DNA from 4 places in the Paenibacillus sp. FSL R7-0302 genome. Region 1 is predicted to be linked to each of the others. Evidence: riboswitches for the same ligand, from Rfam matches in the RefSeq annotation. Region 1 holds a riboswitch; each other region holds the start of a gene.
What was found. Region 1 has a riboswitch for thiamine pyrophosphate ahead of MKY96_RS18510 (thiamine phosphate synthase). Riboswitches for the same ligand answer to the same signal wherever they lie in the genome.
Positions count from the first base shown of each region.

Region 2: another riboswitch for thiamine pyrophosphate. It lies ahead of MKY96_RS26745 (ABC transporter substrate-binding protein); the one in region 1 lies ahead of MKY96_RS18510 (thiamine phosphate synthase).
Region 3: another riboswitch for thiamine pyrophosphate. It lies ahead of thiC (phosphomethylpyrimidine synthase ThiC); the one in region 1 lies ahead of MKY96_RS18510 (thiamine phosphate synthase).
Region 4: another riboswitch for thiamine pyrophosphate. It lies ahead of MKY96_RS14380 (ABC transporter ATP-binding protein); the one in region 1 lies ahead of MKY96_RS18510 (thiamine phosphate synthase).

Region 1 covers NZ_JBBOWB010000001.1:4,257,942-4,263,172, reverse strand. The annotation lists gene MKY96_RS18525 (S-layer homology domain-containing protein) at 1-947, shown strand, start outside; gene MKY96_RS18520 (GNAT family N-acetyltransferase) at 1,007-1,537, opposite strand; gene MKY96_RS18515 (SDR family oxidoreductase) at 1,841-2,713, shown strand; TPP riboswitch at 2,862-2,964, shown strand; gene MKY96_RS18510 (thiamine phosphate synthase) at 3,093-3,761, shown strand; gene thiS (sulfur carrier protein ThiS) at 3,758-3,961, shown strand; gene MKY96_RS18500 (thiazole synthase) at 3,992-4,756, shown strand; gene thiH (2-iminoacetate synthase ThiH) at 4,785-5,231, shown strand, end outside.
Region 2 covers NZ_JBBOWB010000002.1:239,328-244,558, forward strand. The annotation lists gene MKY96_RS26735 (MFS transporter) at 133-1,311, shown strand; gene MKY96_RS26740 (hypothetical protein) at 1,360-2,811, shown strand; TPP riboswitch at 2,884-2,994, shown strand; gene MKY96_RS26745 (ABC transporter substrate-binding protein) at 3,144-4,217, shown strand; gene MKY96_RS26750 (thiamine-binding protein) at 4,269-4,562, shown strand; gene MKY96_RS26755 (ABC transporter permease) at 4,559-5,231, shown strand, end outside.
Region 3 covers NZ_JBBOWB010000002.1:553,414-558,644, reverse strand. The annotation lists gene MKY96_RS28045 (tetratricopeptide repeat protein) at 1-740, shown strand, start outside; gene trxB (thioredoxin-disulfide reductase) at 787-1,740, shown strand; TPP riboswitch at 1,790-1,896, shown strand; gene thiC (phosphomethylpyrimidine synthase ThiC) at 2,048-3,742, shown strand; gene MKY96_RS28030 (DUF1858 domain-containing protein) at 3,911-4,138, shown strand; gene MKY96_RS28025 (DUF438 domain-containing protein) at 4,153-5,231, shown strand, end outside.
Region 4 covers NZ_JBBOWB010000001.1:3,284,073-3,289,303, reverse strand. The annotation lists gene MKY96_RS14390 (ABC transporter substrate-binding protein) at 1-786, opposite strand, end outside; gene MKY96_RS14385 (ABC transporter permease) at 783-1,559, opposite strand; gene MKY96_RS14380 (ABC transporter ATP-binding protein) at 1,540-2,310, opposite strand; TPP riboswitch at 2,441-2,543, opposite strand; gene MKY96_RS14375 (TetR/AcrR family transcriptional regulator) at 2,611-3,267, opposite strand; gene MKY96_RS14370 (DHA2 family efflux MFS transporter permease subunit) at 3,418-4,938, shown strand; gene MKY96_RS14365 (amino acid ABC transporter substrate-binding protein) at 5,207-5,231, shown strand, end outside.

The sequences.
Region 1 (5,231 bases):
CGCTGGAAGTGGGCATCATCAAGGGTTACGGAGGCACGATTCGTCCGGGCGATCCCGTTATGCGCCAGGAGGCGGCGATTATGGTGAGCAGAATGATGTATTTTGAGACGGGAAGCACGGAGGTATTATCCATGTTCAGCGATAAGGATCAGATTGCAGGCTGGAGTGAAGCCGATGTCGCTGCACTGATCAATGACGGAGGAATGAAGGGGTACCCGGACGGGCGGTTTGCTCCAGAACAGGCGATGACCCGGGCCGAAGCGATTGCACTGCTGGATTACTACAATGTCACAAGCGGCGGCTTGCAGAGTGTAACTATCAGCCATTCTGAGGGGCTTGGAAGCTTTGAACCAGGAGCCATCAAATACTATAACAATGTCACTGTATCCGGCTATGATGTGCTGCTGCAGAATCTGAAGATTTTTGGAGACCTGGTCCTGGAGGAAGGAATCGGCAACGGAGAGGTGAACTTGGACAGTGTTGAAGTACTAGGCAAGGTCATCATACAGGGCAGCGGAGATCCCTCAGTGCAGCTAAAGAACACAACCATGAACCAAGTGATTGTGCAGAAGAATAGTGGAACTGCCCGCCTGGTCACCGAAGGTACAACCTGGGTGAAGGCATTGTCGGTACAGTCCGGTGTAAATCTGGAAGAGGGGGAGGGTACCGGAGAAGGGTTCACAGATATTGATCTGCCATCCGGCCTTGCAGCCGGGATCGTAGTGACGCTTAACGGCAATTTCGGAGATGTGAACATTGAAGCCAAAGGACCCGTCCTCCACCTGCAAAAAGGCTCCATACGCACGCTTAAGACCGCTGCCTCTGCAACAGGGGTTAAGATAGAGCTAGATGAAGGGACAACGGTGACGCAGGCGATTCTGAATACGTCAACGAAGGTTATGGGTGCGGGTAAGGTTCAGGATGCAATTGTGAAGGAAGATGAATAGAGCGTGCCTAAAAACAGAATGTCCACAATTGGACCGGGCGCGCCGCGTAGGCCGTGCGTTTATCGTATCCCGGTAATCGCCCGGTACTCCCGGTCCAGCATCGCATAAAAGTATTGGTTCACCCACTGGTTGTTCCAGTGTATTTCTTCCCGGAATACGCCTTCGCGGACCATGCCTAACCTATCCAGCACTTTGATGGATGAGGTATTGTATTCATTGCACATAGCCACAACTCTGTGGGCCTTCCATTCTTCAAAAGCAAGCTTCAAGGCCAGCTGCGCAGCTTCGGTGCAGTAGCCTTGCCCCCGGTATTCTGGGAAAAGGCTGTAGCCCAGCTCCCAGCTTTCGCGCTCTTTTACATACCAATGTATACTCAGTTCCCCTACAGGGGTTGCTTCGGGAGTGGCTAGCCTGATCAGGAATTGTCTATGCCAGTCGCTCTGGATTCGTTCCGCCACAGTCTTCCGGACGGCCTCCTTGTCGGTTGGAATCATATCCTCGAAGGGCCAGAGTGAAACGCTCATTTCCAGATCTGTGATGAAATCGATATCGTCCGGGGTGACCGGAGATAAGGTGATTCTTGCATTCATTGTGCGATACCCTCCTGCTAGTATGATTTCGATATGATCTTGCCGTTGTTCCCCACAAAGTATAGGTCATTCCCCTTAGCGGATATAGATAATAATCTTTTTGGAAACGTTCCTTACTTACTGACTATCGTTCCGCTATAGGAACCGTTGAATGAAGATTACTTGTTTGGGCGGCTGCCAAGTGTGGTAAGTAACATAACGTAGAGCCAAGCAGGCACACTGCCTGATGCATAAACACCAGACCTTAAGCCATGCTAACATGATTGATCAACAATACTGTGGACAGCGAAAGGAGAATGGATTATGCCAGACACTAGCAAGCAACCTGTCAAAACTTTACCACCGCAGGTGCAGGATCAGCGCCCCGGAATTGAAAGTGAGATGAACCCGCTTCCGGAGTTTGAGACACCGGCGTACAAGGCAGCAGGCAAGCTGCTGGGCAAGGCTGCGCTCATTACCGGAGGCGACAGCGGGATCGGGCGTGCAGTTGCCGTTCATTTTGCCAAGGAGGGCGCGGATGTGGTGATCTCCTACTTGAACGAGCATGAGGATGCGGAAGAGACCAAGCGCCAGGTGGAACAGGAGGGCAGAACGTGTATTCTGATCGCCGGGGATATCGGGGACGAATGCTTTTGTCAGAGCTTGATTCGTCAAACCGTTGAAGGACTCGGCAAGCTTGACATTCTAATCAACAATGCGGCGGAGCAGCATCCGCAGGATCATATTGAGGACATTACGGCGGAGCAACTGGAGCGTACGTTCCGGACGAATATTTTCTCCATGTTCTATCTGACCAAGGCTGCCATGCCTCATCTCAAAAAAGGCGCTACCATCATTAACACCACCTCCATCACGGCGTATCGCGGCAGCCCGCAGCTGCTGGACTATTCGTCCACCAAGGGAGCCATTCTCAGCTTCACCCGGTCACTGTCGATGAATCTGGCGGATAAGGGCATCCGCGTGAATGCGGTAGCTCCCGGACCGATCTGGACCCCGCTGATCCCGTCAACCTTTGACGCTAAGAAGGTCAGTGAGTTCGGCGGCACCCAGCCGATGAAGCGCCCGGGACAGCCTGAAGAGCTGGCACCGGCGTATGTGTACCTGGCTTCGGACGATTCCTCCTATGTGAGCGGGCAGGTGATGCATGTGAACGGCGGCGAGGTTGTGAACGGATAAGAAGCAGTGTAACCATACGTATTACACAATTTGCTCAGCAAATGTGGAGAAGCCAGCCGGGAGGCTGGCTTTTGTGAGACGAGATAGGTATAGCCCTAACAGAAATAATATGCTAATATACAACAAGCAAGACGAAACAACCGCATAGAACGATCACTAGGGGTGCCGCAAGGCTGAGACGGGCGTAGTTGTCCGGACCCTTTGAACCTGATCTGGTTTATACCAGCGTAGGGAAGTGGAGAACGAATAATGCAGCGGGGGTATACGGCTAATCCCGGTATTCCTGCTTTTATTCCAGACTGCTTCCTTTACGGGGAGCGGTCTTTTTTGTGTTGCGGGGTGGTGCAAAGCGGGCTTGGAGCAGACGGGAGGCGAAAGAGTGTTGTATGAGATTCATGCGGTCTCGGACGGGCGGCTGCCGCCTGAAGCGCTGACCGAATGGGCCGTGGCTGTACATTCTATAGTGGATTATATCCATCTCCGCGAAAAAGCCATGCCCGCCCGCCAACTGTTGGCGGCGGCGCAGCAGATGCTTCAGGCCGGGGTTCCGCCTTCGAAGCTGGTCATTAATGACCGGATCGATGTTGCCCTGGCCGCCGGGGCAGGCGGTGTACATTTAGCCTGGCACAGTCTTCCTCCAGCCGCAGTGCGCGGCCTTGCACCGGACCTGCGGATCGGCAGATCGGTACACTCGCGGGAAGAGGCGGCAGAGGCTGGAAGGCAGGGAGCAGACTTCTGCCTCTACGGGCATGTGTTCCCGACGGCCTGTAAGCCGGGACAGCAGGCACGCGGACTTGCGCAGCTGGCAGAGGCCGTCCGCTGGAGCTGCATCCCGCTGATTGCGCTTGGAGGGATTACCCCGGGGAATGCCGGGGCGGTGTTAGCCCAAGGGGCGGCTGGCATTGCCGTCATGTCGGGGATCTGCGGAGCCCCGGACCCTGTGGCAGCGGCCCGGGCGTACAGGGAAGCGGTCCACAGGGCAGCAGAGCTGGCTGAAGCGCTGGATATGGCTCAAGCACAGGGCACAGCAGGAGGTGAACAGGCATGAATGTGACCGTTAACGGGAAGAGGCAAAGAATTGAAGAGAGCTGCCGGACGCTGGAGGATCTGCTGTCCCGGCCCGAATGGGCCGGTAAGCTGGTGATTGTCGAGCTGAACGGTGAGCTTGCCGGCAGAGAGGTTTATGGAGAGACACTGCTCAGCGAGGGGGACCGGGTGGAGCTGGTTCATTTTGTAGGCGGAGGCTAAACAAGAAGACTTATTCCGGGAGGCGTTAACATGCAAGACTCATTGATGATTGGCGGAGTGACTCTAACCAGCAGACTGTTCATTGGCACCGGAAAATACAGCCGCAACACCCTCATTCCCGAGGTGATTACGCGATCAGGCTCACAGGTCATTACCGTTGCTCTGCGCCGGGTGGACCCGGAGAGCAGTGACAATATTGTCAGCCATATTCCTTCCCATATGACCTTGCTGCCTAATACCTCTGGTGCGCGCACCGCAGAGGAAGCAGTACGGATTGCCCGGCTGGCGAGATCGGCGGGGCTGGGGAACTGGGTGAAGATTGAGGTCATCAACGACCAGAAATATCTGCTGCCGGATAACACCGAGACCATCCGGGCGACCGAGATTCTTGCAGCTGAGGGCTTCGTGGTGCTGCCGTATATGAGTCCTGACCTGTCCGCCGCCCTGCGGTTGAAGGCAGCGGGGGCTGCGGCCGTGATGCCGCTGGGAGCGCCGATCGGGTCCAACCGCGGACTGCAGACCAAGGAACTGATCCGCATTCTGATCTCCGAGACGGAGCTGCCGGTGATCGTGGATGCCGGAATCGGCAGACCGTCCGAGGCGGCTGAGGCGATGGAGATGGGTGCCGCAGCGGTGCTGCTTAATACAGCGATTGCCACCGCCTCAGATCCGCTGCTGATGGCAGAAGCCTTCCGTGACGCGGTAGCTGCAGGGCGCAAGGCTTATCTCGCTGGACTAGGGCCCGTAGAGGAGACGGCGGCAGCCTCTTCACCGTTGACCGGGTTCTTGGCCTGACAGATGGAATAGGGAGGAGAGAACGGTTATGAGCTTTTATGAGACGATGACCCGGCTGGAGCAGCTTCCTTACGGAACGCTATGGAGCCGCTATACGGCAGAGGATGTGAAGCGTGCGCTTCGTGCAGAGCGGGTCGATGAAGAGGGGCTGATGGCACTGCTGTCACCGGCAGCGGAGCCTTATCTGGAGGAGATGGCGCAGAAGGCGCACCGGTTAACGCGTACGCATTTCGGCCATGTGATGCAGCTGTTTACACCGATGTATCTGGCTGATTTTTGCGTGAATCACTGCACGTATTGCAGCTTCAGTTCGATCTATGATTTTCCGCGCAAAAAGCTGACGCTGGAGCAGGTCGCCAGGGAAGCAGAGATCATCGCTGCCACGGGCCTGCGCCACATTCTGATCCTGACCGGAGAATCCCGGAATGACAGTCCGGCCGGTTATGTGAGGGACTGCGTGAACGTGCTGCGCCGC
Region 2 (5,231 bases), on a different contig from region 1:
GTGAATATAAGTTTATATATTCACGTCCTTGGTTTGGATTTATGATTAACCTGTGCCTAATATAGTGTACCCTTCCCGTTCATTCTGAATCCCGCCATCTGTTCATAAATTGATTCATAAGGAGTCTTATTCTTGAAAAAACTAATCTGGATCGGCTGTCTCTCCTATTTCGTAATCGGCCTCGCCCATGTTGTGCTGGGCTCCATTCTGCCAGTGCTGCTCCAGCATTATGACCGCAGCTACAGTGCAGGGGGCGAGCTGATCTTCAGCCAGTTCGCGGGCTTCCTGGCCGGCGTACTGGTCTCGCCGCTGCTGAACCGGCGGTTCGGCAAGCGCGGCGGCATTCTGATTGCCACCGGCCTGCTGCTATGCGCCGAGATTGCCTATGCCTTCCTCCCGCCCTGGGGCTGGATGTACGTAATTGCCGTAGCCGCAGGGTTCGGCTTCGGGATGATCGAAGCCGTCATCGGCACGATTATTATAGCCGCAGTCACCGAAGGAACGGCCGTTGCCATGAGCCGGCTGGAGGTGCTGTTCGGTGTCGGGGCGCTGCTCATGCCGCTGGCGGCCAGTCCGCTGATTGCCGCAGGGCAGTGGAGGCTGGCCTTCCTGATCGTTGCCGCCTGCTCCCTCCTCTCGCTGCTCTTCTGGGCGAAGAGCAGCTTCGGCCCGCTGGACAGCGCGCTGAATGAGCGGCCTGCCCGCCCTGACCGCGCTGCGGCAACGGGAACCACCAGAAGATTGTCCTTGCCCTACAAGGGCAAGCAATGGGTGGTGCTTGGCTTGTTCATTCTGTTCTTCTTTCTTTATGTAGGCACTGAGATGAGCCTGGTGAATTTCATGCCGGCGATCTTCATCGCGAAGCTGGGCATGAGCGAGGCCACGGCTGCACTCACGGTGACCTTCTTCTGGCTCGCCATGTCGGCGGGCAGACTGTTCGCCGGTGTCATCGCCGAGAAAATTTCCTACCGCATCTATGTGCTCGTCAGCTGCTTTGCCGCTTTGCTGCTGCTCGTTATTTTCCCGTTCGCCGGTCACCGGCTTGCCGCTTTTGCGATCATCCTGCTGCTTGGCCTGTTCATGTCCGGCATCTTCTCGATCGCGCTGGTCTTCTCCAGTAAGCTGCTGCCCGGCGCGGAAGAATCGACGCCCAGCATTATGATCGCCTCCGGCGGAATTGGCGGCGCAGTACTGCCGCTACTGACCGGCTGGTCCATGGATCATCTGCAGATCGCCCAGACTTCGGGACTTTTGGCCGCTTTTGCCGCGCTGTTATTCGTGCTGAGCGTAACCGCCTGGAGAATCGGGTAATTGTATACAACAAGGTCCATATTCTGTGAATAAGGATGGAACCCACACATGGCTGAACTGCATTCCGAGCCCACTCTGCATACCGCCTTGCTGCAATTCATTTTCCCCTTTTCGATTAAGGCGGAAGTCGATCAAGAGCTGATTGAGAGTCTTCAGGAGGATGGATTTACGCGTTTTTTTCTTGAGAACAAAGAACTGGAGCATGCCTATTACGGAGAGAATCACTGTGTATCCCATGAGAAAATGGAGCGCAGCTATCTTCCGTTTGCCGCTCATGTCTTGTTTCCGCGTGAGAAGGACAGGGATTCCTTCCGCCGCTTTTCCCGGGCCAATGATCTGCTGTGCGGGCTTCAAATGCCCTTCCAGACGATTCCCTTCCGCGTGCTGTCGACCGATGTGTTCCTCTGCCCGTTCGAGCTGGGCTTCCTGACGGTAAGAGTGGCTATTGAGGAGGAGAATCTCCCCTTCAGCATGGTGCTCGAATTCGCCGACCGGTTCCGCAACCTGGAGGATGTAAGCTTTCAGGATGAGCATACCTTCATCCATTGTCATAAGAAGTCTTTTGCCCGGGTGGAGGACTTCGTGTTCAGGCATCTGGCAGCCGGGCTGGAGCCGTATCTCGATCCTGCAGAGACGAATGGCAATTATTTCGAGACCCTGCCCTTCTTCGTCGATGAACGGATGCTGGTGCAGGCCTTCTACGGCGTTAATCTCCCGGAGGATGAGGAAGAGATCAGTGTCGAGCTGCTCTACCGGGCCTCCCAAGTGGACGGTCTGAGCATCGACGGCACCCCCTATATGAGCGCAAGTGATCCAGACTATATCAAGCAGTATACCCGGGAGCATTGCTATAGCCGCTGGGGGCCGGACACCTACTATATGACCAATGAGCAGACCTTCTGCTGCGTGAGCCGGGCGAAGCCGGAGATTGCCGCCCAGCTGATCAGCCAGATGTACGGCGAGTATTATTACGGAATGCTGCTGAGTATTTTTCATAAAATCGTGCTGCTGAAGCTCGCCAACCTCCACTCCCGGCTGCGCATCAACCACGACAACGACGAGATCGAGAATCTGATCTTCCTGATCAACAAATTCTCGGCCAAATTCTATTTTCTGGAGCTGATCTCGCAGTCGCAGGGGCGGGAGATTTTTTTTCAGCTGCGTAAGGTGTATGGCAATGATGCCTTGTTCGATGAGGTGAAAATGACCCTGAATGACCTGTTCCAGTACCAGGACAAATTCCAGGCCAAACGGCGGGATACGCTCCTGATGGTGCTCACCGTATTTACGGTCATCAGCGGGATATACGGGATGAATCAGGTCATCGAGGATCTGAAGGGCCAGATCGACTGGAGCAAAATGCTGGAGTACTCCGCGTTCGAGTATCTGGCTCTGTTCCTGACCTTCTCGGGGATCACCGTCAGTGTCGGCTTAACGCTGAGAGAGATCTGGAACGGCATCCGCAGCCGCCGCAAGAAGCGGCATTATACGAGGGATTAAGACACAGAGGGTGGACAACGGCAGGACTGCCGTCTATAATACACCGTAAGAACATAGCAATACCCGTGAACTTTATAGAACCAGGGGTGCTGGAATTGGCCGGCTGAGATTGTATCCCACAAGATACTGACCCTTACACCTGATCTGGATAATGCCAGCGTAGGAATCTTCATTCAGCACAGTGCCTTGAGCGGTACTGAAGCTGAAGTCCCCTCACGCAAGTCACTGGCGTCCCGATCATCGGGACGCTTTTTTGATTCTAAGGATGTACAGGAATAAGGTTTCTGTAAGCTCTGAAGACCAGGGGTTGCTGGAAGGAGAGAGAAAGAGAAATGGGAGTCAAAAAAACAGTCACACTACTGCTCAGCTCCATGCTGCTGCTCACCGTAGCGGGATGTGGCGGCGGGAACCACAGCGGCAATGCGGGGGCCAGCGCACCTGCTGCCGGTAACAGCACGGCTGCACCTGATGCAACCGCAGCCGCACCCACGGATGCACCTAAGGCGCTGACCCCGGTCAAGATTGCCCTGGACTGGACGCCGAACACGAATCATACCGGCCTGTATGCTGCCAAGGAGCTGGGCTATTACGCGGAGGAAGGTCTTGATGTGCAGATTGTACAGCCTGGTGCTGCCGGTTCCGACACAATGGTCACTTCTGGTGAAGCCCAGTTCGGCATCAGCGCCCAGGAGGCGCTGACCCTGGCCCGTCTGCAGGATGTGCCGCTGGTATCGATTGCTGCAATCATTCAGCATAATACCTCGGGCTTCGCGGCTCCGAAGGACCGCAATATTAAGACGCCGAAGGATTTTGAAGGCAAAACATACGGAGGCTGGGGCTCCCCTGCGGAGCAGGCTGCCATGAAAGCCATCATGGACCCCGAAGGCGGGGATGTCTCCAAGGTGAAGCTGGTGAATATCGGCGAAGCGGACTTTTTTACAGCCGTGAAGCGGGATATTGACTTCGCCTGGATCTTCTATGCCTGGACCGGCGTGGAAGCGGAGCTGCGCGGGGAGCCGCTGGATATGCTGTATCTGAAGGATTACGCTCCGCAGTTGGACTACTACACACCAGTCCTGACCACCAGTGAGAAGGAGATCGCCGAGCATCCTGAAGTGGTGAAGGCATTCCTGAAGGCTACGTCAAAAGGCTATCAGTACGCCATCGACCACCCGGAAGAAGCCGCGACGGTCTTGTCTGATGCTGTCCCTGATCTGGACCCCAAGCTGGTGCTGGCCAGCCAGAAATGGCTTAGCCCGAAATACAAGGACGACGCCCCGCGCTGGGGTGAGCAGAAGCTTGAGATCTGGAAGAACTACGCCGACTGGATGTACGGCCTGAAGCTGCTGGATAAGCCGCTGGATGCGGAGAGTACGTTTACGAATGAATTTTTGCCGGAATCATAATGAGCCCGCATGGCGGGAATCTTATACCTAACTTGAAAGGAATGATTGATCATGGCTAACACACTGCTCAGCATTCAGGTAATTCCCAAGACACCGAACAACGAGGATTCCATCCCTTACGTGGACAAGGCTATAGAGGTCATTCAAAAGTCAGGCGTGAAGCATCAGGTGAATCCGCTGGAGACTACAATGGAAGGCGAGCTGTCCGAGCTGCTGGATATTGTGCGTGACATGCATGAGGCGCTGATCGCTTCCGGCAGTCCTAGTGTCATCTCACAGATCAAGATCGCCCATAATCCGGGCGGCATCAGCATGGATAAGCTGACGGAGAAATACCGGCCGTGAGAAGCACCTGGAAGCTAGTGTGGCCGCCCTTTGTGGCGGTCCTCTTTTTTGTCGGGATATGGCAGCTATCGGTCATGCTGTTCGACATCCCGGCTTACCAGTTGCCCAGCCCGTCGGATATCGCGCGTGAATCGAAGAACAACGCCTCCGGGATCTGGGAGCACACCGCCGCCACGCTGCGGCTGACCCTGATCGGCTTCCCGGTCGGCACAGGCATCGGCCTGCTCACCGCCTTGCTGCTGCATCTGCTGCCCTGGGTCAAGCGAGCGATCTATCCGCTGCTGATCCTCAGCCAGAATGTGCCCTCCATTGCGCTGGCCCCGCTGCTGATTATCTGGTTCGGGTTCGGCCTGCTGCCCAAAATCATCCTGATCACCCTCGTCTGCTTCTTCCCCGTAGCTGTTGCAGCCATGGGCGGACTGGCCCAAAGCGACCGGGTGATGATGAATTATATGAAGATGGCCGGTGCGGGCAAGTGGCAGATCTTCACCCGGCTGGAGCTTCCCGGCTCCTTGCCCTCCCTGTTCTCCGGGCTCAAAATCTCCGCCACCTATGCGGTGATGGGCGCAGTGGTGGCCGAATGGATCGGCGCCGACAAAGGGATCGGCTACTATATGCTGCTGCAGAAGGCCTCTTACCGGGCGGACCGGATGTTCGTGGCCATCGCCA
Region 3 (5,231 bases), on a different contig from region 1:
GAGATAAGGAACAGCTTGCGACGCTGCTGGGTATGCTTGAAGCAACAGTGCCGTTCCATCAGGAGCATGTATTCAAAATGGCTACAACCATGGGTATCCTGGGCCGGCACGCTGCCGCTTACAGCCATTTCCGCCGTCTGCTGAAGGACGAGGAGGTCGCCGGAGACGCCGGGCTGTATCATTACTGTGCGGCGGCGGCAAGCAATAGCGGAAGACATGATGAGGCACTGCGCTGCTGGAGACAGGCAGCCAAGCTGGACCCTGCTTCCGCTGTCCCGGCGTTCTTCCTGTCCCAGCTCCAGCAGGCCCGGGCAGAAGGACAGCCTATGCCTGCAGTCAGCTATAACTATCAGCTGCCCTTCCAGGAGCAGCTGAAGCAGTGGAAGGGCAATACGGGCAGATTCACTGAAGAAGTGCGGAATAATCCGCTGCTGCGCGCCTCGTTCTTCTGGGCGCTGCGCTACGGCGATTCCGCTACGAAGCTTCAGGTGACCGAGGCTCTCCGCTGGATTGAGGACGAGGAGATGTCCGAGGTACTGCGCGGAGTTCTGGAGCAGGAGCCGCTGAAGGAGGACCGCCTGCAGGAGGCGGCATTGTTCAGCCTTCAGCGGCTGATCGGGGAGAACCTGAATGAAGCCGGCGGCTCGCCCGGCGAAGAGCAGGAGCCTGCGGCTGCTCCCGGACCCAAGGGGATGCTGCCCGGAACCGGCGGCTTATCGCCGTCCACTACCCGTATTTGAAGCAATTGCTGTTGTAAGAACACCTACTTGTAAGGAGGCCAATGTAATGTACAAAACGATTGTAATCGGAACAGGCCCGGCCGGGCTGACTGCCGCGATTTATCTGGCGCGTGCGAACCTGAGCCCGCTGGTCATTGAAGGCTTGCAGCCGGGTGGACAACTGACAACGACGACAGAAGTGGAGAACTTTCCAGGCTTCCCTGAAGGGATTCTGGGTCCGGACCTGATGGACAATATGCGCAAGCAGGCGGAACGCTTCGGCGCTGAATTCAAGAACGGCTGGGTGGAGTCGGTGGACTTCTCACAGCGCCCGTTCAAGGTAACAGTGGACGGGATGGGTGTACTGGAAGCAGAATCAGTTATTATTTCAACCGGGGCCTCTGCAAGATATCTGGGCATCCCGGGCGAGCAGGAGAATGTGGGACGCGGGGTCAGCACCTGTGCGACCTGTGACGGCTTCTTTTTCCGTAATAAAAAGATTGTCGTCGTCGGCGGCGGAGACTCCGCCATGGAGGAAGCCAGCTTCCTGACCCGCTTTGCGTCCAGCGTAACGCTGGTTCACCGCCGTCCCGAGCTGCGGGCCTCGAAGATCATGCAGGACCGGGCGCGTGACAACAGTAAGGTAACCTGGGCCTTGAACCGCACACCGGTTGAAGTAACGGTAGGAGAGACCGGAGTGAAGGGCCTTACGGTGCTTAATAATGAGACAGGTCTGACAGAGCTGGTAGAAGCAGACGGCGTGTTCGTAGCGATTGGACACACACCGAACACAGCCTTCTTGGGCGGGCAAATCAACACGGATGCTAATGGCTATATCGTGGTGAACCCGGGTACCACCGAGACCAACATCCCAGGCGTATTCGCCTGCGGCGATGTGCAGGATACGCGTTACCGTCAAGCGATATCGGCAGCAGGGACCGGCTGTATGGCCGCCATGGATGCTGAGAAGTTCCTGGAAGGCACGATGGTGCACGACTGGAGCGAATCGCTGGACAAATAACGGGTTTACAACAATTACCCAAACTGGTAGAATGCATTTAATTAGATAAGATACCCACTAGGGGAGCCTGAATAGGCTGAGACGGGAAAATTGAATTTCCGGACCCTTGAACCTGATCTGGATCATACCAGCGTAGGAAAGTGGAGTCGGACCTTTTTTGAATACAGTCTTATTTGGCTGTTCCTTTAATAAAGCCGCTCCAGGTGGAGCGGCTTTTTGACTTGCAGGAATCTATAGATTCTTCAGCTCAATCTGCTGCGTGACCTCTTATCTGATGAGTGTACAGAGCGAAGAGGAGGAGATTGAAATGACAGGAATGCTCAAGAACGAAGAGGTGAATCTTTCCGGATTCCCCGCGAGCCGTAAAGTGTATGTGGAGGGCTCACGCCCGGATATCCGGGTTCCGATGCGGGAGATCAGCCTCAGCAGAACCGAAGGCGTTGCCGGGGAAGAGGACAATGCTCCGCTGCGGGTCTATGACACAAGCGGTATGTACACGGATGCCGCGGAGGAGACGGACATTCGGAGGGGACTGCCGCCGCACCGTTCATGCTGGATTGAGGAACGCGGCGATTCGGAGGAATACACCGGAAGAGCCGTCCGGCCGGAGGATAACGGAATCCGCAGAGAAGGGGCTGCCGCAGAAGCTCATCCAGGACTGTGCAGGAATCCCCGGCGGGCCTATGCAGGCGGCAATGTGACCCAGCTGTATTATGCAAGGCAAGGGATCATAACACCGGAAATGGAGTATATTGCGATCCGTGAGAATATCCGGCCGGAGTTCGTAAGGGATGAGGTGGCCGCAGGCCGCGCCATCATTCCGGCCAATATCAATCACCCGGAGAGTGAGCCGATGATTATCGGCCGTAACTTCCTCGTGAAGATCAATGCGAATATCGGAAATTCTGCGGTCACTTCTTCTATTGAAGAAGAGGTGGAGAAGATGCGGTGGGCAACCCGCTGGGGGGCAGATACCATCATGGATCTCTCCACCGGCTCTAAGATCCATACCACCCGGGAGTGGATAATCCGCAATTCTCCTGTGCCGGTCGGGACAGTGCCCTTATACCAGGCGCTGGAGAAGGTGAACGGCATAGCCGAGGATTTAACCTGGGAGCTCTACCGTGACACGCTGATTGAGCAGGCGGAGCAGGGAGTGGATTACTTCACCATTCATGCCGGGGTACTGCGGCGCTATATTCCGCTGACTGCCCGGAGAATGACCGGCATCGTATCCCGGGGCGGATCGATTATGGCCGCCTGGTGCCTGGCTCATCAGCAGGAGAACTTCCTGTACACACACTTCGAGGATATATGTGAGATTATGAAGACGTATGATGTGGCCTTCTCGCTGGGGGATGGCCTGCGTCCCGGCTCTATCGCCGATGCCAATGATGAAGCTCAGTTCGCCGAGCTGGAGACACTGGGAGAACTGACGCTACTAGCCTGGAAGCACGATGTTCAGGTCATGGTCGAAGGTCCGGGCCATGTGCCGCTGCACAAGATTAAGGAGAATATGGACAAGCAGCTTGAGATCTGCCACGAAGCCCCTTTCTATACCCTCGGCCCGCTGACTACGGATATTGCACCCGGTTATGATCACATCACTTCGGCCATCGGGGCAGCGATAATCGGGGGGCTCGGGACGGCGATGCTGTGTTACGTTACACCTAAGGAGCATTTAGGCCTGCCTGACAAGAATGATGTGCGCGAAGGCGTCATTACCTATAAAATCGCTGCACATGCCGCAGACCTCGCCAAGGGACATCCGGGGGCGCAGGACCGGGATGATGCGCTGTCCAAGGCGCGGTTCGAGTTCCGCTGGCGCGACCAGTTCCATCTCTCCCTCGACCCGGAACGGGCGCTCGCGTATCATGACGAGACCCTTCCGGCAGAGGGGGCGAAGCAGGCGCATTTCTGTTCGATGTGCGGTCCTAAATTCTGCAGCATGCGGATTTCGCATGATATCCGTAATTCTCATAGATGGAGCAAATCACTGTAATTTAGCTGCTAATATAGCGGAATCGCAACATTCTTAGGCTATCTCCCAAGCTGAAAGGCTTGCGGGGATAGTCTTTTTATAGTTAGTGATTACAATCACAATTCACCTCTGTGACCTATGCTAAGCTGTTGCTTGAGAAGAGTTCTCATTAGTGAGGTGTGCAAAAGGATGAGCAAAGCGTTGAAGCTGGATGAATCGGTCTTTGAGCTGGTAACCAGGCACCCGGAAGTGGTGGAGATCATGGTAGAGCTGGGATTCCGTGATATTGCGAAGCCTGGAATGCTGCAGACCGCAGGACGGTTCATGACCCTGTCTAAAGGAATGAAGTTAAAGAAAATAGAGCTGGAAACCGTTCGGCGGGCCTTTTGGCAGCATGGTTTCGAGATTATAGAATAGAAGGAGAGATTGCGATGAGCGAACTGATTAATAACCGCGAGGTCGATGTGCCGGAACAGACACGCCGCCAGGCTATGCTGAGAGAGATCATCAAGGAGCTGCATGCGGGCAAAAGCGTGGAGGAGGTTAAGGCGCGATTTGAAGAGGCGGTAGGCGATGTTACGGTGGAGGAAATCTCCGCCATGGAGCACTCCCTGATGACCGAGGAAGGCATTCCGGTAGAGGAAGTACAGCGCCTCTGCTCTGTGCATACGGCGATTTTCAAAGGCTCGATTGAACAGATTCACCGTTCTTCTAAGCCCGAGGAGCAGCCCGGTCATCCCGTGCATACGTTCAAGCTGGAGAACCGCGAGATCGAGCGTCTGGTCAACTTCCGGCTGGAGCTGCATGCAGATAAGTTCAAGAAGAACGCCAGCGAGGAGATTATTTTCAAGCTGCTGGAGGACCTTAGTCTGCTGCTGGATCTCGACAAGCACTACAGCCGTAAGGAGAATCTGCTGTTCCCTTACCTGGAGAAGTACGGCATATACGGTCCTACGAAGGTAATGTGGGGAGTGGATGACGGAATCCGCAATATGATCAAGGAAGCCAAGAAGGCGCTTAGCGCCTATAACGGGGACAGCGGGCAGATTACAGCCGCACTGGAGGAGATCATTAAGGAAGTCAATGAGATGATCTTCAAGGAGGAGAATATTCTGCTCCCGATGGCGCTGGATAAGCTGACTGAGGATGAGTGGGTCCGGATCGCCCGCGAAAGCGATGAAATCGGCTTCTGCCTGACTGCGCCCGACCAGGAATGGATACCGGAACGTGCAGCGGAGCCTGAGGGTGCTGATGTTCCGGCGGAAGAAGGGGAAGGCCTGTCCCCGCAGGGCTTCATCCGGTTCGAGACCGGACTGCTGTCGCTCCACCAGCTCGAGACGCTGATGAATCATCTGCCGGTGGACCTCACCTTTATCGATGAGAACGATGTTGTCCGCTACTTCTCGCATGGCAAGGAAAGGATCTTCGCCCGGACGAAGGCCGTTATCGGCCGCACCGTACAGAACTGCCATCCGCCGCAAAGCGTGCATGTTGTCGAGAAGCTGCTCGC
Region 4 (5,231 bases), 970 kb from region 1:
ATCCTGCAGTCCCTGCTCACTGGCGACCAGCACCAGCTCATAATAATCCGGGACCCCGTAATCCACGGGATTGAAGGAGCGGACCGGATGGCCTTCCTGCTCCAGAATCAGCTGCTCATGGTTGATGAACCCGCCCATAATGCCATCCACCCGTCCGGTGGAGAGAGCAGGGATCAGCTCATAGCCGACATCCACCAGCTTGAGGGAGGAAGGGTCCCCGCCGTCGCTTTTGACCATCGTGTTCAGCATGGCTTCATACAACGGGACGGAGGAATATCCGGCTTGCTTGCCGGACAGCTCTCCGGGGCGGGTAATGCCGCTGTCTGCGGCTACCATGAGATGATTCAGCGGATGACGCACCAGCGCGGCAATCGACTTGACTGGAATCTGCTCACCCCGTGCCATCAGCACCTGGGGCTGATAACTGAGTGCCAGATCCACCTTCCCCGCAGCAACAAGCTTCAGCGCATCATTGGTATCGGCCGGCATCTCAATCTCAACCTCCAGACCTTCCTCAGCGAAATAGCCTTCAGCCTCTGCCGCATACAAAAAAGAGTGAACAGCATTGGGATACCAGTCGAGCATAATCGTCAGCTTATGGGCCCCGCCTTTAGCCCCGGCCTCAGAGGTAGAGGGTGCAGCAGCCGGGGGGCCAGAGGCCGCCGGACTGTCCGTATTGGCGCAGCCTGCCAGGACAGGCAGCATACAGAGCAGCAGAGCAGACAGCAGCATGGCTGGCCTTGAAATCGCATGGTGCAGATAACGGGTATAGCGGATAGTAGTCATGAATAACGTCCTCTTTTCTTCAGAATAATCTTCTCCAGCGCGGCGACTGCCAGAAACAGCAGGATACCGAGCAGGGATAATAAGACAACGGCGGCGAACATCTTGGCGCTCTGCAGATTCCCGGCCATTCTGCGGCTGAAATAGCCCAGCCCCTGGCTGCCCCCAAGCCATTCCCCAATAGTTGCACCGATCACACAGTACACAGCCGACAGCTTCAGCCCGGAGAAAAAAGAGGGTAAAGCCAGCGGAACGCCCACCTTCCCGAGAATCTGCCAGCGGTTCGCGCCATATGTCAGCAGCAGCTCCCGGTAGGCGTCCGTGTTCTTGGACAACCCGTCATAGGTGCCGATGACCACCGGGAAGAAAGCGGTCAGGAAGACAACGGCGACCTTGCTCCACAGGGTGTAGCCGAACCACATGATGAACAGGGGAGAGAGGGCGATCAGCGGAACCGTCTGGCTGATAATCAGCAGCGGGTACAGCGCCTTGGCCAGCGGACGGAACAGGTGCATGGCGATTCCCAGCAGGCTGCCGCAGACCACGGATAGTGCGAAGCCTGTGAGCACTTCAAGCAGTGTGGCGGGCAGATGTACCCCGAACAATAGATGGCGGTCTTCCATCAATGCCATCCACACCGCAGACGGAGCCGGAAGGATGAAGGGAGGAACCAGGCCCAGCCGGGCTACAGTCTCCCAGACTGCAAGCGTCAGCAGGGCGAGCAGGGCAGCCGGACCGTAATGCTGGAGCAATCTTCTAGGAGCGGCGGTTCTCATATAGCTTCAGCTCCAATTCCTGGCGCAGGGCGGCGAACTGCGGCTCATAATTCAGACTGTGATGACGCGGGCGGGGGAGACCGGCTGGGAATTCCTGCATCCCGCTGCCGCCACTGCCCGTCATTAGATAGATTCTGTCACTGAGCAGAAGCGCCTCCTCCAGATCATGGGTGATGAACAGCACCGTCTTGTCCAGCTCTGCCCATAACTCCAACAGCCAGCGCTGCAGTGAGCGCTTGGTAATGGCATCGAGCGCCCCGAACGGCTCATCGAGCAGCAGCAGATCATTCCCCGCCGCCACGGTGCGGAGGACCGCCACGCGCTGGCGCATCCCGCCGGACAGCTCCTGGGGATAAGCCCCTTCGGTTCCCTCAAGGCCGAAGCGTTGCAGCAGGGTACGGATCTCGGCCACGGCGGCCGCTTTGGGACGGCTGCGCTTGAGTTCCCAAGGCAGCAGACAATTGTCCAGCACGGTGCGCCAAGGCAGGAGGAGATCCTGCTGCGGCATGTAGGCCACACTGCCCAGCCTCTTCGCTGCTGCAGCGGACTCGGCTCCGTTCAGCGTAATCCTGCCTTTGTCCGGCTCCAGCAGGCCGGCGATGATTTTGAACAAGGTGCTTTTGCCGCATCCGCTTCCGCCTACGACAGAAATGAATTCGCCGCGCTGCACATTCATGGATAGCCCTGAGAAGACTGGGGTACGGGACGAGCCCGTCCCGAAAGCATAGGATAGATTGCTAATGTTGATCATAAGACTATGTACGAAGCCTCCCCGGATTGATATAGATACTGCGGTGAGCACAAAAAAGCCCCATTCATTCCCGGAGGAATGAATGGGGCGGAAGGTACAGTCAGCTGCGGCCCTGTGACGGGAACCACTGATACATTCTGCTCCACTTCCCTCCGCTGGTATGATCCAGATCAGGTTCAAAGGGTCCGGAGCTTAAGCTCCGTCTCAGTCGGCCGACTCCCCTAGTGAATAATGTTGCTATTGAATTCGTAATTGCTACTTAATATACCACAAATTCCTGTCTTGTAAAGATCAGGCGGGTCAGCGCTTCGCCAGACCGGTCACGAACAAGGTGACGATGCCCCGGGAGATGTCCAGCTTGGAGGAATGGTGCCGCTTCTGCTCATACAGGTACAGATCGGGGCTGAGGACAGAGATTAAGGCTGTGGCCGCAAAGGCCGGATCAATGTCAATCAGCTCACCGCCCGCCGCAGCGCGCTGCAGCAGCTCTGTCATCATCACCCCCAGCCGCTGAAAAAAAGGATGCTCAAACTGGGTCAGCTGCTTCTTGCCGGTGAACTCGGCTTTGATCATATTCAGCAGCTCGGCATACTGCTCAATGAAATCGGCAATCTGCTCAATGCTGCTCTGCAGCTGAGCGAGAGCCGGAGCTTCACCGGCACTGGCAGCCACCTGCTGCTCCAGCCCGGACAGGAATTGATCTGCGCTGCCCTTCAGCAGTGCAGAACAGATCTCACCCTTGTCCATGAAGCGGCGGTACAGGGAGCCTTGTCCTATGCCTGCCCGCTTGGCAATGCTGTACATGCTGACCGCCTCAAGACCGCTCTCGGTGAACAACTGGCGGGCAGCTTCAAGAATCCGCTGTACATAAGGATCGGCGGACTCGGGCGGGGCGGATTCTATGGCTTGCGGAGCTGAGCGCGGGAGCTGCGCAGCATCGGTGTCTGGCTTTTTCATGAGAACCCCTTTCAGAAAAGAATTGACACAACGGACAATTGTCCGTAGACTATGAATTGCGCTTACGGACAGTTGTCCGTTCACTCATTATATAGAACAATCTGCCCGCAGGTCAATCTAGAACGCGGACAGCTCAGGAGGAGAAGAGACATGGATCAGACCTTGAAGCAGGAAGCCGATTTCCGGCTGTCCGGCATTCTGGTTCCGCTGCTGGCCATCATTGCAGGAGTATTTATGGTTGTACTGGACAGTACGGCGATGAACGTAGCCTTGTCCAGGCTGGTGGTGGATTTCAAGACGGATCTGCATACGCTGCAGTGGGTAGTTACCGGATATATGCTGGCCCAGGCTTCCGTTATTCCGCTGTCCGGCTGGCTGTCTGACCGGTTCGGGGCCAAGACGGTCTTCCTGACGGCGGTAGTTGTGTTCACGATAGGCTCGATTCTGTGCGCTACACCAAGCAGCGCCGAGTGGCTGATTGTTTTCCGGGTTATTCAGGGACTGGGCGGCGGCTGTGTGCTCCCTGTCGGAATGGCCTATGTATACAGACTGGCTCCCAAAAGTAAGGTCGGCGTAGTCATGGGCATTATGGGCATTCCCGTCCTGTTCGCTCCGGCTATTGGTCCGGTATTGTCGGGCTGGCTGGTTGAATACCATTCCTGGCGCTGGATCTTCCTTATTAATATTCCGATTGGCATCATCGCTGTGCTGATCGGACTGCGCAAGCTGCCGAGTGCGGCGAAGAACAGCGTGCCCGGCATGGATAAGCTAGGTATGGTTCTTGGACCGCTGGCCTTTGCTTCGCTAACCTACGGGGTCAGCCAGGGCGCGCAGAGCTGGACCTCTGAGAAGACGCTGATCGGGCTGCTGCTGGGCGCTGTGGCACTAATCGCTTTTGTCATCGCCGAGCTGCGCTCCAAGACACCACTGCTGGAGCTGCGGATTCTGAAATCCGTAGATTTCACGACAGGAATCATCGTGCAGTGGATTGCCCAGTTCGGCTTATACGGCGCGTTATTCCTGCTCCCGCAATTTCTGCAGCAGGCCCGCGGCTTCGGCGCATTTGATACCGGTCTGACGCTGCTGCCGCAAGCGATCGCTTCCGGGCTGATGATGCCGATTGCCGGGATACTGTTCGACCGGATCGGTGTGCGCTGGCTCGTGGTCTGCGGTCTCAGTCTGGTCTCCGGCGCGCTATTCCAGTATTCCCATGTGGATCTTACCACGCAGAGCCGCGATCTGATCCTTCCGCTGATCATGTGCGGGGCCGGAATGGGACTGATGATGATGCCGATGAACACGCATCTGCTCAACAAGGCGCCAAGCCATCTGGTGAACCGGGTAACCTCGCTGACAAACTCGATGCAGCAGGTGATTACCTCGCTGGCCGTCTCGACTCTGGTTACGATTCTGACGGCAAGAACAACGGCACGCGGTACCGAGATGCAGGAGGCAGCGGCGGCTGCCGGTAAAAGCACCGCAGGCGCTTCACAGGAAGCACTCCTGCTGGCCAAGCAGACCGTGTTGTCGCAGGGCTTCGCGGACACGTTCCACATTATGATGTTTGTCGCGCTTGGCGGTGCGGTCCTTGGACTGCTGCTGCGACGGGGCCGCCATTCCGGGACTGAACGTTCTAAGGAACAGGCAACGCCGGAAATCATGCACGTATAGTAATGCACCATATAGAAGCAGAGCTTGTAACATCCATATAGCAGCGATTCTCCTTTTGCCGGAGGGTCGCTTTTTGTTATTTTCTCTTCTGAATATTCTGATGCAGGAGCCGAAATTGGGGCAAGCTAAGCTATGGAAAATCAATACTATACAAATCCGATGAATATAATCGGAAAAAATCATTGACGCAGGTAACGCCTCAGTGTTACTATTCTTTTTGCCGGTAATTACGGTATCTAAAGAGAAGATATGAGAGGGGATTCATCGAATGAAAAAACTAAGTCTGACTATTA